Regions from separate parts of the Paenibacillus sp. FSL K6-1330 genome, predicted to be linked through region 1. Evidence: a T-box and tRNA genes for the amino acid it is inferred to sense, from the RefSeq annotation. Region 1 holds a T-box; the other holds one or more tRNA genes.
The links. The T-box of region 1 lies ahead of lysS (lysine--tRNA ligase). A T-box ahead of a tRNA ligase gene usually reads a tRNA of that ligase, here a tRNA-Lys.
Positions count from the first base shown of each region.

Region 1 (6,176 bases):
CGCTCGATTAGCTGCTCCTCCGGTGACCAAATGCCCTGCATGAAGTACAAGGGGTCATCGCCTTTATCCCGGTTATATTTCACCAATGCAGAATAAAAGACCGGATTATGCACGGTGTAGACCCTGATTACATTCGCTCCCATGTCATCAATCTGTTTAAACCAGCGAAGGTAATCCTCCTCCGTTGCCGGAAGCTCACCGGGATAATGTCCAGGTACGGTTGCCCCAAGATTCACGCCTTTGGCAAAAACCTCTTTCCAAACTTCGTCATCCTCATATTCCAGAAAGGAGGTTCCCTCTGTTTTGAATTTCATTTTCACGCCGTCCGCATCCGCATACGTTTTTAATGACGGCCGTAGATATCCTTGAATTACAGCAGCACCGCAGAGAAGCACTATTGTGCAAAGTGCTGCGATCACCCACCATTTTCGCCTGCTCATCGTCTTCGTTGCTCACCTGCCCTTTCTATGACATGCTTGTTGCTGCACCGACATATGACGACTGAGCCATACTCGTCATTGTATAGCCGATGCTTTCCCGATACCATATTCCTTCTTTACCAACTTTTCCAATATCGATAGTAGTCAAAAAGAAGTAAAACAAACCTCTTCCACATTTTTCCCCCGATAAAGCGTTCCGCTGCCTCCTCGTCCCTGTCATTTGACAACTTCACAGTCTGATGTTTAGTTGTGTGCAGTGAAAGCATCGCAGCCCGATAAGGCTGGAACCGCACGACTTCAGTCCATCAGAGGAACGCAGCGAGATGACGAAGATTTTCAGAAAATTTTCGTGAATCATAAGGTTAAACGCAGAAAAATTGCTAAAGTTCCGGTCATTTTTACATCATTATCCATAGTTATTACAAATTTGATACCAAAGTCGTATAAAAAAACGGCTGAGAACCGCATTCTGTAAAGGTTTGGCAATATTAACCTTTTATACAAAATAAGAATAGAGTCCTGTACCGGGATTGTGTAATATTCTATAGATTTGACACCCGGGATCAAGTGGTAAGTATCTCCTATTTTTTATGATTTCGGTTTGGATTCCCTCGCATCGTGGTATATAAATTAGTTTGGGAAATTTCAGATCCGCGGCCAAACAACATAAATTAGACCCGGTCCCTTGTAGATCCGAGTCTGTTGTTGACGATATAAGATTGAAGATATTACCATGATTACCGTTTATTCATCAAAGAAAAAACTGCCTTCACCACCAAAATGTCGGATATCTTCGCTCCTTTACCGCATTATTGACGAGCAGAGCCACAACCACGATCATGACCGAGCCGGCAAGCACCGGCGTAAATAAGAATGACCAGCCGCTGCCAGCCATAATGACAACCAAGGGATCTGCACCAGCCGGAGGGTGGGTCGTCTTGGTTATGCCCATCAAGCTGATCGCCGCTCCCACACCAATGGCCATAGCCCAGATTCCGTCCCCCAGAACCTCAAGCGTTACAAGTCCCGTGAAAGTGGAAATCAGATGCCCTCCAATGAGGTTCCTTGGCTGTGATAGCGGCGCATCCCAAACCGCAAACGCAAGCACACAGCTCGCACCAAAAGGTGCCATGATCCAAATACTCTCTGCAAGCGACGTCAGAAGAGCTAATAACCCGATGGAAATAGCGCCGCCGATAAAACCAATGGCAATATTCATGGGACGGACGGTCAACGGACTTCTAGCCCCACCTTTCATTTTTTGTACATATGCTGCTGCCTGATCCTTCATTGTAACCCTCCGATATTCATAATTAACTAGTTATTTAGTTATATATAAGATAATGACTTACAGCCATATATGTCAATACTTTTCTTGATAATTGACAAATAATTATGTAAAGTTAAATTACTAGTTGACTAGGAAAGAAGGTTTCGTTATGCCGCATAAACTCATGCTTCGAGTCGACCCGCACGCCACCCTTAATGTCAGCACACAGGTCAAAGAGCAATTAAAGTGGTTGATTGGGATTGGACAGATCGAACCCTTTGATATGCTGCCTCCGGCCGGTGCGCTGGCGGATCTGCTGGGACTGAACCGCAATACCGTAAATCTGGTCTACAACCAGTTGAAGGATGAGGGGATCGTCTCGATGCATAAGGGTAAAGGTACGCAGGTATTAAACAACGCACAGGTAGAAGAGCTCAGAACTCGCAGAAAGCTCATGCATGAGCTGGTAAAGCGAACGACGGAGGAGCTTAGCTCCGTTAACATCCCCGCGAGCGAGTTCTTTGCCGCATCCCTCGCCTATACGCTGCTGCAGGAGCCTGTCCTGAACACGAAACAGCGGATTTTGTTCATCGAATGTAAAGAACATGATTATCCCTTTTATCAGAAAGCGATTGAGCAAATGACGGGTGCCGAAGTGAAAACGGTATTTCTGGAGGATCTGTTGACGGGAAAACAAGCCTTATTCGAGGCACTGGAGTACTCAAACCTCATAATCACGACATTAAACCACGATAACGAAGTAAAGGCCCTATGCAGCGACAAAAAAGTATCCGTCATTGGCGCGAATGCGGAAACGTCGGTCCTACTTGATATTGCCCGGCTTACACCAGGAAGTAATATCAGCTTTGTCTGCTTGGGTAAGGCAGGTGCACAGTGGATGGCCAGCCGCATGGAAGAAGCCGGTATTGAAGGGGTCTACGCCAGCTTGGCTGGACTGGATAATCGGGAGGACCTACTGCAACGGATCGAGGAATCTGATCTGGTCTATGCATCTGCCGCCGCATATGAAGAGGTTCTAGCCTTATCGCCCGGGAAAGTGAAAATGTTTCCTATGACGCTGGAAAAAAGCAGCCAAAGCATTCTGAGAGAGATGGTCTGAACTCTATAGGAAAAAACGCCCAATGTTAAACAGGGGCGTTTTTAACTTTGGAATATATCCATCCGACCGCTGACCCAAGTGTCATTCCCGAAAATCCAGCAGAGCGAGCAGTCGATGTACACCGACAACTTGGATCAAGATCGGGAGACGGGGACCTTCATGGCGGTGAAGGACAAACTGGTAGATGAGACCGAACAACCTCTTCTGATTTTTCCTCACCGTCTTGCTGTCATCATGATGGCAGATCGCATAAATCTTCTCCAGTCGGCTGGCATCATCGAGCTTATCATCCTTCAACAGATCGCAAAAGTGATGAAGCCATTGCTTCTCCACTGAATCCAGCGTCCCGTACAGCTCATGGTCCTGTTCTTCGTTCACGGAGATTTGCTTTTGCGGATAATGGTATTTGATCCAATGCTCAGCTCGCCGTGCAATGGGTTCAAGCAGCTCCGGCTCAACCTTTTCGCCCACTCGGTGCAAAACCTCCTGCAGAAGCTGCCGGTCAAAATCCACGAGCGGCAGTATGCCGGAGATCTGGCCGAATTTCGGAGTCGGCCCCGGTTTTCCGTCTGTCCCGGAAAGTTCCAGCGTTGCTTGAATATCGCCGCTCATGTGCTTGGAACCATCTTGATTCCGATATCGTTCATATTCGGTGTAATTGCGGATCACGTCTTCATCAAGTCCAATATGGAAGGAAGCATCCGGCTGATATTTCGCGAACATATACAGGATGATTTCAGGCGGGTATATTTTCAGCAGATCGCCTGGGGTGTAATTGGTTCCGGTCGAGCTGGACATTTTGGCCTGATTCCCCTTGATCCGAATAAACTCATAGGCTGCATACGAAGGTGGCGGATTCCCGAAAATTCTCTCCGAAATGACCTTGGCTACGTTATAACTGCCCGTTTCAGATGAGTGGTCTCTGCCCCCGGGTTCAAACGACACGCATTCCATCTTCCAGCGCATGGGCCAATCGATTTTCCACTGCAACTTGATATTGTTTGCCCGAAGGATCGGCAAGGTGGCTTGATGCCCGCATTGGCAGGCATAGGTCAGGCTCTCTCCGGGTTCGTCGAAGTGTTGTATGACGGTGGTATCCCTTCTGCATACCTGACAATACACGTTTACAGGATAGTAACTATTTCGCTCATACTCATGGGCTCCGCCCGTTTTGAAGGCATGCAGTATATTATAAATCTCGGCCCTGTGCTTGATCGCATGCAGAATGAACGGATGATATCGTCCAGACTGATATTCCCGGCTTTGATATATAAATTCGGGCTGGATCCCGAATGCCGCCAGGGAAGCCTCAAACTCCTGCTCATAATGCGCCGCATAGGAAGAATGGCATCCGAACGGACAAGGAACCTCGACGTACGGCATGCCAATAAACTTTTCAAACGCCGGATCCAGCCCCGCGGGAACCTTCCTGAACCGATCGAAGTCATCCCATGAAAAAATAAAACGAACGTCCCTGCCCCTCTTTTCCAGCGCTCTTGCCACAAAATGGACCGTTACGATCTCCCGGAAATTGCCGATATGCACAGCCCCGGAAGGGCTGATGCCGGCTGCGCATACCAGAGTCGGTTTGTCAGGAAACCTCTCGATTAACTGATCTGCCCATTATTCTGACCAATGCATTCTGATCCCCTGCCTTTACTTTTAGTATCAACCAAAAAAAGCTCCCATCCGCAAGATTGTCATCTTGAGGACGAGAGCTTTATAAACGCTTCGTGGTACCACCCCGGTTTGTGAATTTGTCGCCATCTTCACCTCTTCAGGTACGGCATCACGATGCTTATACCCTATCTCTGTAACGGGAGAGTCCCGGCGTAACATCCTTGAGCAAACCGCCCAATTCCATACGCAGCTCCGAGTCTTTGTTCATTAAGAATATTGCTGCTCCATTCTCACCAGGCAGGAGCTCTCTGCAAACAACGTATCTTAACTACTCTTCTCTTCATCGCTTTTCTAAGTGTTCGTAATATTTAAGCCATATTAATCCAAGCAAATCCGAATGTCAATCCCTTAATGGGCAGCCAGACCAAAAATGGGGATGTCCAAAAGTCATGGTTTGACTCTGGAGCACCCCTCGTCTTCATACGGTGCAGTAACGATTGACGCCGTTTTCATTCGAGTTTCGGAAAATGCTGGCTTCCTCTCTGTAATTGGTAATCAACTTTCCTAACTCAATGCACTGCCCTTCATTCAAGCGGGATTCCTCTGCCGCAAATGCCATCATGTGACTCTGAATCGAAGCCGATGCCGAGGTTAAGGAACTGCCCGTAAAGCAGTTGACCTGCTCGCAAAACTCGTTCAGCATCGAATCGGTTCCTTCGCGGCCCTCGTCTTCAACCCGGATCTCCGTGCGCCCGCCATCCACGAAGGAATATACCGTAAACTCCTGTCTTGCCATATTCCCCCGGATCTCGCCGCGCGTCCCTGAAATCTGAACCGTGCGGGAGCTGTCATGCGTAAACGCGGACAACGAGAATGATGCCGTTGCGCCGTTCTGGAACTGCATGTTGACGTTTTGATGATCGACGACGTCATTGTCACAGTGATAGACGCAGCGCCCGTACGGCGTATTCGGCAGCTGTCTCCGAATCATTGCATCGGACAGATCGTCCGAAAAATGCTTGGCTCTCCGCCGGCCTTCTCCCATATAGTAGCGGAGATCCACATAACAACAATCCTTCAGATGCGGGCAGCCGCTAGAGCAACGCTCCGTCGCCCCCTCCGGCGCCTGGTCTTTGGTAAAGTGAAACAGCGATCCGAAAGAAGTAAGGCGTACGCAGTCCTGCCCCATCAGCCAAGAGATCAAATCCAGGTCATGGCAGGACTTGGCCAAAATCATCGGACTCGCCGAAGCTGTATTATTCCAATTGCCGCGAACATAGCTGTGGGCCATATGCGCGTATCCAATATTTTCTCTGAGTTGAATATCCACCACCCTGCCGATATCGCCCCGTTCAATAATCCGGTGAATGCCGGACCAAAATGGGGTATATCGAAGAACATGGCAGATAGTCAGTAAACGGTTGCTCTTTCGGGCCGTCTCCTCCAGCTCCAGGCATTCCAGCGGGGAAGGGGAAATAGGCTTCTCAAGCAGGACGTGATACCCTTGCCGAAGAGCAAGCATGGCAACATCATAATGCATACGATCTTGGGTACAGATCCAAACAGCATCAGCAAACCTAGGCTTCTGAAGCACATCGCGCCAATCCTCGTAGATCTGGTCATCCGGTATATGGTACTGCATCGCAAACGAAGATCTTCGTATCGGATCCGGTTCTGCTACTGCGACAAACTGCAATTGATCCGGGTGATTCCTGGCATAAGGTGC
Region 1 covers NZ_CP150269.1:2,591,352-2,597,527, reverse strand. Annotated here, with positions in the region: gene NYE54_RS11680 (hypothetical protein) at 1-440, opposite strand, end outside; gene NYE54_RS11675 (HPP family protein) at 1,210-1,731, opposite strand; gene NYE54_RS11670 (GntR family transcriptional regulator) at 1,880-2,830, shown strand; gene lysS (lysine--tRNA ligase) at 2,912-4,438, opposite strand; T-box leader at 4,535-4,803, opposite strand; gene NYE54_RS11660 (Gfo/Idh/MocA family oxidoreductase) at 4,929-6,176, opposite strand, start outside.

Region 2 (6,176 bases), 590 kb from region 1:
TCCCTATCTGTCGTGGGCGTAGGAAATTTGAGAGGAGCTGTCCTTAGTACGAGAGGACCGGGATGGACGTACCGCTGGTGCACCAGTTGTTCCGCCAGGAGCATGGCTGGGTAGCTACGTACGGAAGGGATAAGCGCTGAAAGCATCTAAGCGTGAAGCCCCCCTCAAGATGAGATTTCCCAACTAGTAAGACCCCTTGAAGACCACGAGGTAGATAGGTTGGAGGTGGAAGTGCAGCAATGCATGGAGCTGACCAATACTAATCGGTCGAGGGCTTATCCAAAACATATTTCAATGTGCTGCAAATTCGTTTCGTATCTAGTTTTCAGGTGATCAAAACTGAATTGTAAGTGTACAAGTTATACTTGCAAGGAGGATGATCACGGCATTTGGCGATGCCGGATCCTGAATATACGTTTGGTGGCGATAGCGGAAGGGTTCCACGCGTACCCATACCGAACACGACCGTTAAGCCTTCCAGCGCCGATGGTACTTGGACCGAAGGGTCCCGGGAGAGTAGGACGTCGCCAAGCGGTACATATTCCCTGATAGCTCAGTTGGTAGAGCACTCGACTGTTAATCGAGTTGTCACAGGTTCGAGTCCTGTTCGGGGAGCCACTTATGGAGAGGTGTCCGAGTTGGCCGAAGGAGCACGATTGGAAATCGTGTAGGCGCCAAAAGCGTCTCGAGGGTTCGAATCCCTCTCTCTCCGCCAGCAAGGACTGCATATATGGCCCGTTGGTCAAGGGGTTAAGACACCTCCCTTTCACGGAGGTAACAGGGGTTCGAATCCCCTACGGGTCACCACTTTCTTTAATGCATCAGGGGATGAGAATCCCGTCGGTTCGTCGGAGGGTAACTTCGTAAGCATAGACTTCGCAGTCTCGAACGAAGTGAGAGTATCCCCTACGGGTCACCATTATCTTTAACAACATTCCAGACGGAGGCTTAGCTCAGCTGGGAGAGCATCTGCCTTACAAGCAGAGGGTCGGGGGTTCGATCCCCTCAGCCTCCACCATGATTTATCCCCAAAAAGTGAAGCACATGCTTCGCAAGTAATTCCGATTACTTTTCGGGGGTCCCATATAAGCAACCCTTTTAATGACGCGGGGTGGAGCAGTTCGGTAGCTCGTCGGGCTCATAACCCGAAGGTCGTAGGTTCAAATCCTGCCCCCGCAACCAATTTTATATCGCGATAGCGATAATGCCTCATGGAACTGTGGTGTAGAGGCCTAACATGCCTGCCTGTCACGCAGGAGATCGCGGGTTCGAATCCCGTCAGTTCCGCCATTCTTTACTCTTAGTAATAAGAGCCATTAGCTCAGTTGGTAGAGCACCTGACTTTTAATCAGGGTGTCGAAGGTTCGAGTCCTTCATGGCTCACCATCTTTACCAAGAGAGCTTGAGACGGAATACATATTTACATTGCGGACGTGGCTCAGCGGTAGAGCATCGCCTTGCCAAGGCGAGGGTCGCGGGTTCGATTCCCGTCGTCCGCTCCATTTTGCGCCCTTAGCTCAGCTGGATAGAGCGTTTGACTACGAATCAAAAGGCCGGGAGTTCGAATCTCTCAGGGCGTGCCATTTTTTAAACTAATTTACTTACTCTATTTGAAATTTCATTGTGCCGGTGTGGCGGAATTGGCAGACGCGCGCGACTCAAAATCGTGAGGGAAACCGTGGGGGTTCGAGTCCCTTCACCGGCATTAATTAACGGGATGTAGCTCAGCTTGGTAGAGCACCTGGTTTGGGACCAGGGGGTCGCATGTTCAAATCGTGTCATCCCGATTCGAATCGAAAGACTGCTTTCAGTGTAACTGAAAGCAGTCTTTCTTTGTTATGGATTGAAAATGATGCTAATGGCAAAAGCGGAACTGAATAATTTGACAGCTTCCCGGTCACAATATGAAAAACATTGAATAGAAGGGGATAACCTTGAGTGTTTTTCATTTCTTTAAGAAGCTGTTCAGAAAACGGTGGAGACGCTGGAGACGCGCGATTTGGCCCTGTGCAATCCTATTGATCGCAGGTATCATGATATGGACCGGCCAGAATATAAAGGATCAGATGCATAAGCTGCTCACTGCTGCATCCGACGAAACGCCACTGGCCGTAGAAACGATGCATTACTTGCAGATCGCGGATGATAAGTTGGAAGAACGCCGGCAGGATCAGAGGGAATTTATGCAGAAGCTGAATACCTCGAAGGGAAAGAAGCATGTTCATGTTCGCATCACTTATGTATGTGGCATCGAAGAGCAGGATATGGGTAAGCTTACGGCGGACGGTATTTATGAACTGATGAATAAAAATCCTTTATGGCAGGGACGCTTGGATAACAAAGGAGTAGTTTGGCTGGAGCACACCGTATCCGACCTCTCCCCCGCCTGTAAGAGGCAAGCTTATATGAGTATCGATTCCCAAGGAAACTTAACGTTGTTTGATGGCCCACCGGAAGAAGAGAAAGTGATGCGGACCTTCTTTCAGCTGGATGTCGGTTCGATGGAGTCTTCTTTGCCCAAAGATGTGATCAAGCAGCTTGAAGATGGTATTCGAATCCAAGATATGGAAGAGTATAACAGTGTTCTGTCAACCTTTAGCGATTATGCACGGGATATGGCTGAGAATGTCATGAACCCGACCCCTTAAAATTGTCCCTGCTTTGTCGCTTGGTGACTGAAAATGCTGCTGCCCGGAATTTTTCCGGGCAGTTTTTTGCGTTGGAGGGGGATGTCAGCGGTCTCAATATAGTGGATACGTAACGGTTGCTTAAAGGATCAAAGTTTTTCCTCAACAGAGGTCGATCTTTTGTTATAATGAGAGAACGATACATATGTTCGCTTCATCAGAGGAGAGATTGGTTTGCGCATTTTAGGGATCGACCCCGGGATTGCGATTGTAGGTTTCGGGTTTGTAGATAAGGTTGGAAGTAAAGTCACACCGGTACAGTATGGCTGTATCCAGACGGAAGCCCATACACCGGATGAAGAGAGGCTGCAACACGTGTACGAAGGCATGCAGCAGCTTATTGATAAATATGAGCCTGAGGCCGTTGCTTTCGAGAAATTGTTTTTTAACCGCAACGTAACCACGGCGATGTCCGTATCCCAGGCCAGAGGAGTTCTTATCCTGGCTGCGGTCCAGCGCGGGCTCCTGATTGCAGAATATACGCCGATGCAGGTGAAGCAGGCGATTGTCGGCTATGGCAAGGCCGAGAAGAAACAGGTACAGGAGATGGTCAGGATGTTCCTAAAGTTGCAGAGCATTCCCAAACCTGACGATGTGGCGGATGCATTGGCAGTAGCGATCTGTCACGCGCATTCCTATACACTGAATTCCAAGTTAAATGAGGTATTGCGAAAATGATCGATTTTTTACGGGGACAGGTAGTCCACTTAGAGAGTGAATATATTGTACTGGATGTTCATGGGGTAGGATACCGGGTGTTCTGTCCGAATCCATATGCCTTTGCCAAAACCGAAGGAACCATCACGGTGTTTACACATCATCATGTCCGTGAAGATGCCATCCTGCTGTTTGGATTTCCGACACGGGAGGAACAGAAGCTGTTCCGTAAACTGATCGAAGTCTCGGGTATCGGTCCGCGTGTGGCGCTCGGCATATTGGGCGGGGGATCACCGGATCATGTGGTTTCCGCCATCTACCAGGAGAATGTATCCTTCTTAATCAAGCTTCCGGGAATCGGTAAGAAAACAGCGCAGCGCATGATTCTGGACCTGAAGGACAAGCTTGAGGGATTCGGAAATGCGAGCATGATGACAGGTCTTTTTGCCATCCAGGAGCCTGAATCGGATGATAGCGGCTCGGCGTGGTCCGAGGCTCGCGAGGGGCTGAAGGCGCTTGGTTATACGGATAGCGAGCTGGATAAAGTCTGGCTGAAGATCAAGGATTCCGGCGCAAGCGGCGAATCCGTCGATGTGCTCATGAAGCGGGCACTGCAGCAGCTATTCGCTGGTTAGATAGAGAATCGCTGCAGGAGAGGAGTTTATATAGATGGACGATCGAATTATTTCCGCCAATCTAATGATGGACGAACAGGCTGTCGAGCTTAGTCTGCGTCCACGCTATTTGGCTGAATATATAGGACAGAATCAAGTTAAGGAAAATCTCAAGGTATATATCGAAGCGGCAAAAATGCGTAACGAAGCGCTTGACCACGTGTTGTTGTACGGTCCTCCGGGACTCGGCAAAACGACACTGGCGAATATTATCGCCAATGAGCTTGGCGTTAATCTCCGTACGACTTCCGGTCCGGCAATCGAGCGACCGGGGGATCTGGCTGCACTTCTCACTAATCTGCAGGAAGGAGATGTCCTGTTTATTGATGAGATCCATCGGCTGCACCGGACGGTAGAGGAAGTGATGTATCCGGCGATGGAGGATTTTGCGCTGGATATTATGATCGGGAAAGGGCCAAGCGCACGCTCGGTACGTCTGGACCTGCCGCCGTTTACCTTAATTGGCGCCACTACCCGGGCTGGATTGCTCTCTGCGCCGCTTAGGGACCGTTTTGGCGTGGTAAGCCGTCTGGAATTCTATACGGTGGACGAGCTGAGTTACATTGTGTCACGCAATGCGGATCTTTTGGAGATCGAGATATTAGGAGAGGCAGCAGAAGAGATTGCCCTGAGGTCGCGGGGGACGCCCCGCATTGCCAACCGTCTCTTGAAACGGGTGCGTGATTATGCCCAGGTTCGAGGAGATGGCATGATAACGCCAAGCATTGCTCAGGAAGCGCTGAAAATGCTGCAGATCGATCCGATGGGACTGGACTTTATTGATCATAAAATGTTGAGCGCCATGATCAAAATCTTCCGTGGGGGACCTGTAGGTCTGGATACCATCGCGGCAACCATTGGAGAAGAAAGCCAAACCATTGAAGATGTTTATGAACCGTATCTCCTGCAGATCGGTTTCTTGCAGCGTACACCCCGGGGACGGGTTGTAACGCCCACAGCTTATCAACATTTAGGTATTCCCTTCCCTGAGGATCGTAGTTAGATTATAGAATCATTACATTCATACCAAATCCTAATAGCTACAGGAGGAAAGACTTAAATGGATAGAAACTGGACGAAATCATTATTCGGTTGGACCACTAAGGGACTCTTGTCACTGGCTGTTGCCGGAACCTTATGGAGCTCGCCTGCAGTACATGCGGCCGCGCCTTCAATAGATACGATTCGTGTTGCGATGTTTTTGGATCTGGGAAGTCAGTATAAATCAACAACCAATGCCGTTACGCTGAAATCCGCTGATGCCCTGACGGCATCGCTGCTTGTATCCGGTGCTCAGCAGACTTTGATGAGCATTCCAGCAAACCAGCAGGTCCGAATGAGTGTGGATACATACCGCGTCAAGGTGCTTGAGACCACGGATTGGAAAACAGCTTCGGAAGCGGCGAAAAAACTGGAGGCGACGAATGACAAACCGACGCTGTTTGCAGATGGCAATGTATACAAACTATATGCCGGTATGTATGGGACAGAGAAAGCGGCCGTGGACGCGGCAACGCGAACTGCGAAGACGGTAGCTGCATATCTGAATGGTCAAACGCCTTCTGTTAAAGGCGGACTGCATTTGTCTGCGGGATCGTACGGATCGGAGGCTGAGGCGGAGTCTGTACGTAAGAAGTATGCAAATGCCAGCATGGATGCCTTCAATGTTGTGGTACCAAACGGAGGTGCATCCGCTTATGAGGTTTGGGTAGGCGAGGCAGCCAACACAGCCGATCTGGCTGCAGTCAGACAGGAAGCTGCTCCAATATCCGGCGCCCTCGTTGAAATGAATGCCGCAACCACGGGTCTGATGATGAGACGAGATGTAAGCCTGAACCTTGCGACTCCTCAAGAGACACAGCATTATATGTTGTCAGGTGGTCAGTCGGTTCTGCGGGTAGAAGGAAGCTCAGGTGCCGGAACGAATGTGAAGGAGCGATCGGATCGCTCCTATCGAGGCGCTTTGGAGATCGGACAAAAGAACGGTCAATTGTATCTCGTCAATGAACTGCCGTTCCAGCAGTACCTGTATTCCGTCGTTGGAGCCGAGGTGCCATCTACTTGGGGTGTTGAAGCGCTGAAAGCACAGGCTGTAGCGGCACGCAGCTATGCGCTCTTCCAAGGAAATAAGTTCGAAGTAGCCCATGTCGTGGACACA
Region 2 covers NZ_CP150269.1:1,997,501-2,003,676, forward strand. Annotated here, with positions in the region: rRNA gene NYE54_RS08820 (23S ribosomal RNA) at 1-283, shown strand, start outside; rRNA gene rrf (5S ribosomal RNA) at 417-533, shown strand; tRNA gene NYE54_RS08830 (tRNA-Asn) at 543-618, shown strand; tRNA gene NYE54_RS08835 (tRNA-Ser) at 624-715, shown strand; tRNA gene NYE54_RS08840 (tRNA-Glu) at 733-807, shown strand; tRNA gene NYE54_RS08845 (tRNA-Val) at 943-1,018, shown strand; tRNA gene NYE54_RS08850 (tRNA-Met) at 1,106-1,182, shown strand; tRNA gene NYE54_RS08855 (tRNA-Asp) at 1,214-1,290, shown strand; tRNA gene NYE54_RS08860 (tRNA-Lys) at 1,311-1,386, shown strand; tRNA gene NYE54_RS08865 (tRNA-Gly) at 1,428-1,502, shown strand; tRNA gene NYE54_RS08870 (tRNA-Arg) at 1,507-1,583, shown strand; tRNA gene NYE54_RS08875 (tRNA-Leu) at 1,626-1,705, shown strand; tRNA gene NYE54_RS08880 (tRNA-Pro) at 1,714-1,787, shown strand; gene NYE54_RS08885 (BofC C-terminal domain-containing protein) at 1,935-2,648, shown strand; gene ruvC (crossover junction endodeoxyribonuclease RuvC) at 2,862-3,365, shown strand; gene ruvA (Holliday junction branch migration protein RuvA) at 3,362-3,979, shown strand; gene ruvB (Holliday junction branch migration DNA helicase RuvB) at 4,014-5,021, shown strand; gene NYE54_RS08905 (SpoIID/LytB domain-containing protein) at 5,079-6,176, shown strand, end outside.
Region 2: it encodes a tRNA-Lys, which carries the amino acid that the T-box ahead of lysS (lysine--tRNA ligase) is inferred to sense. The anticodon was not compared.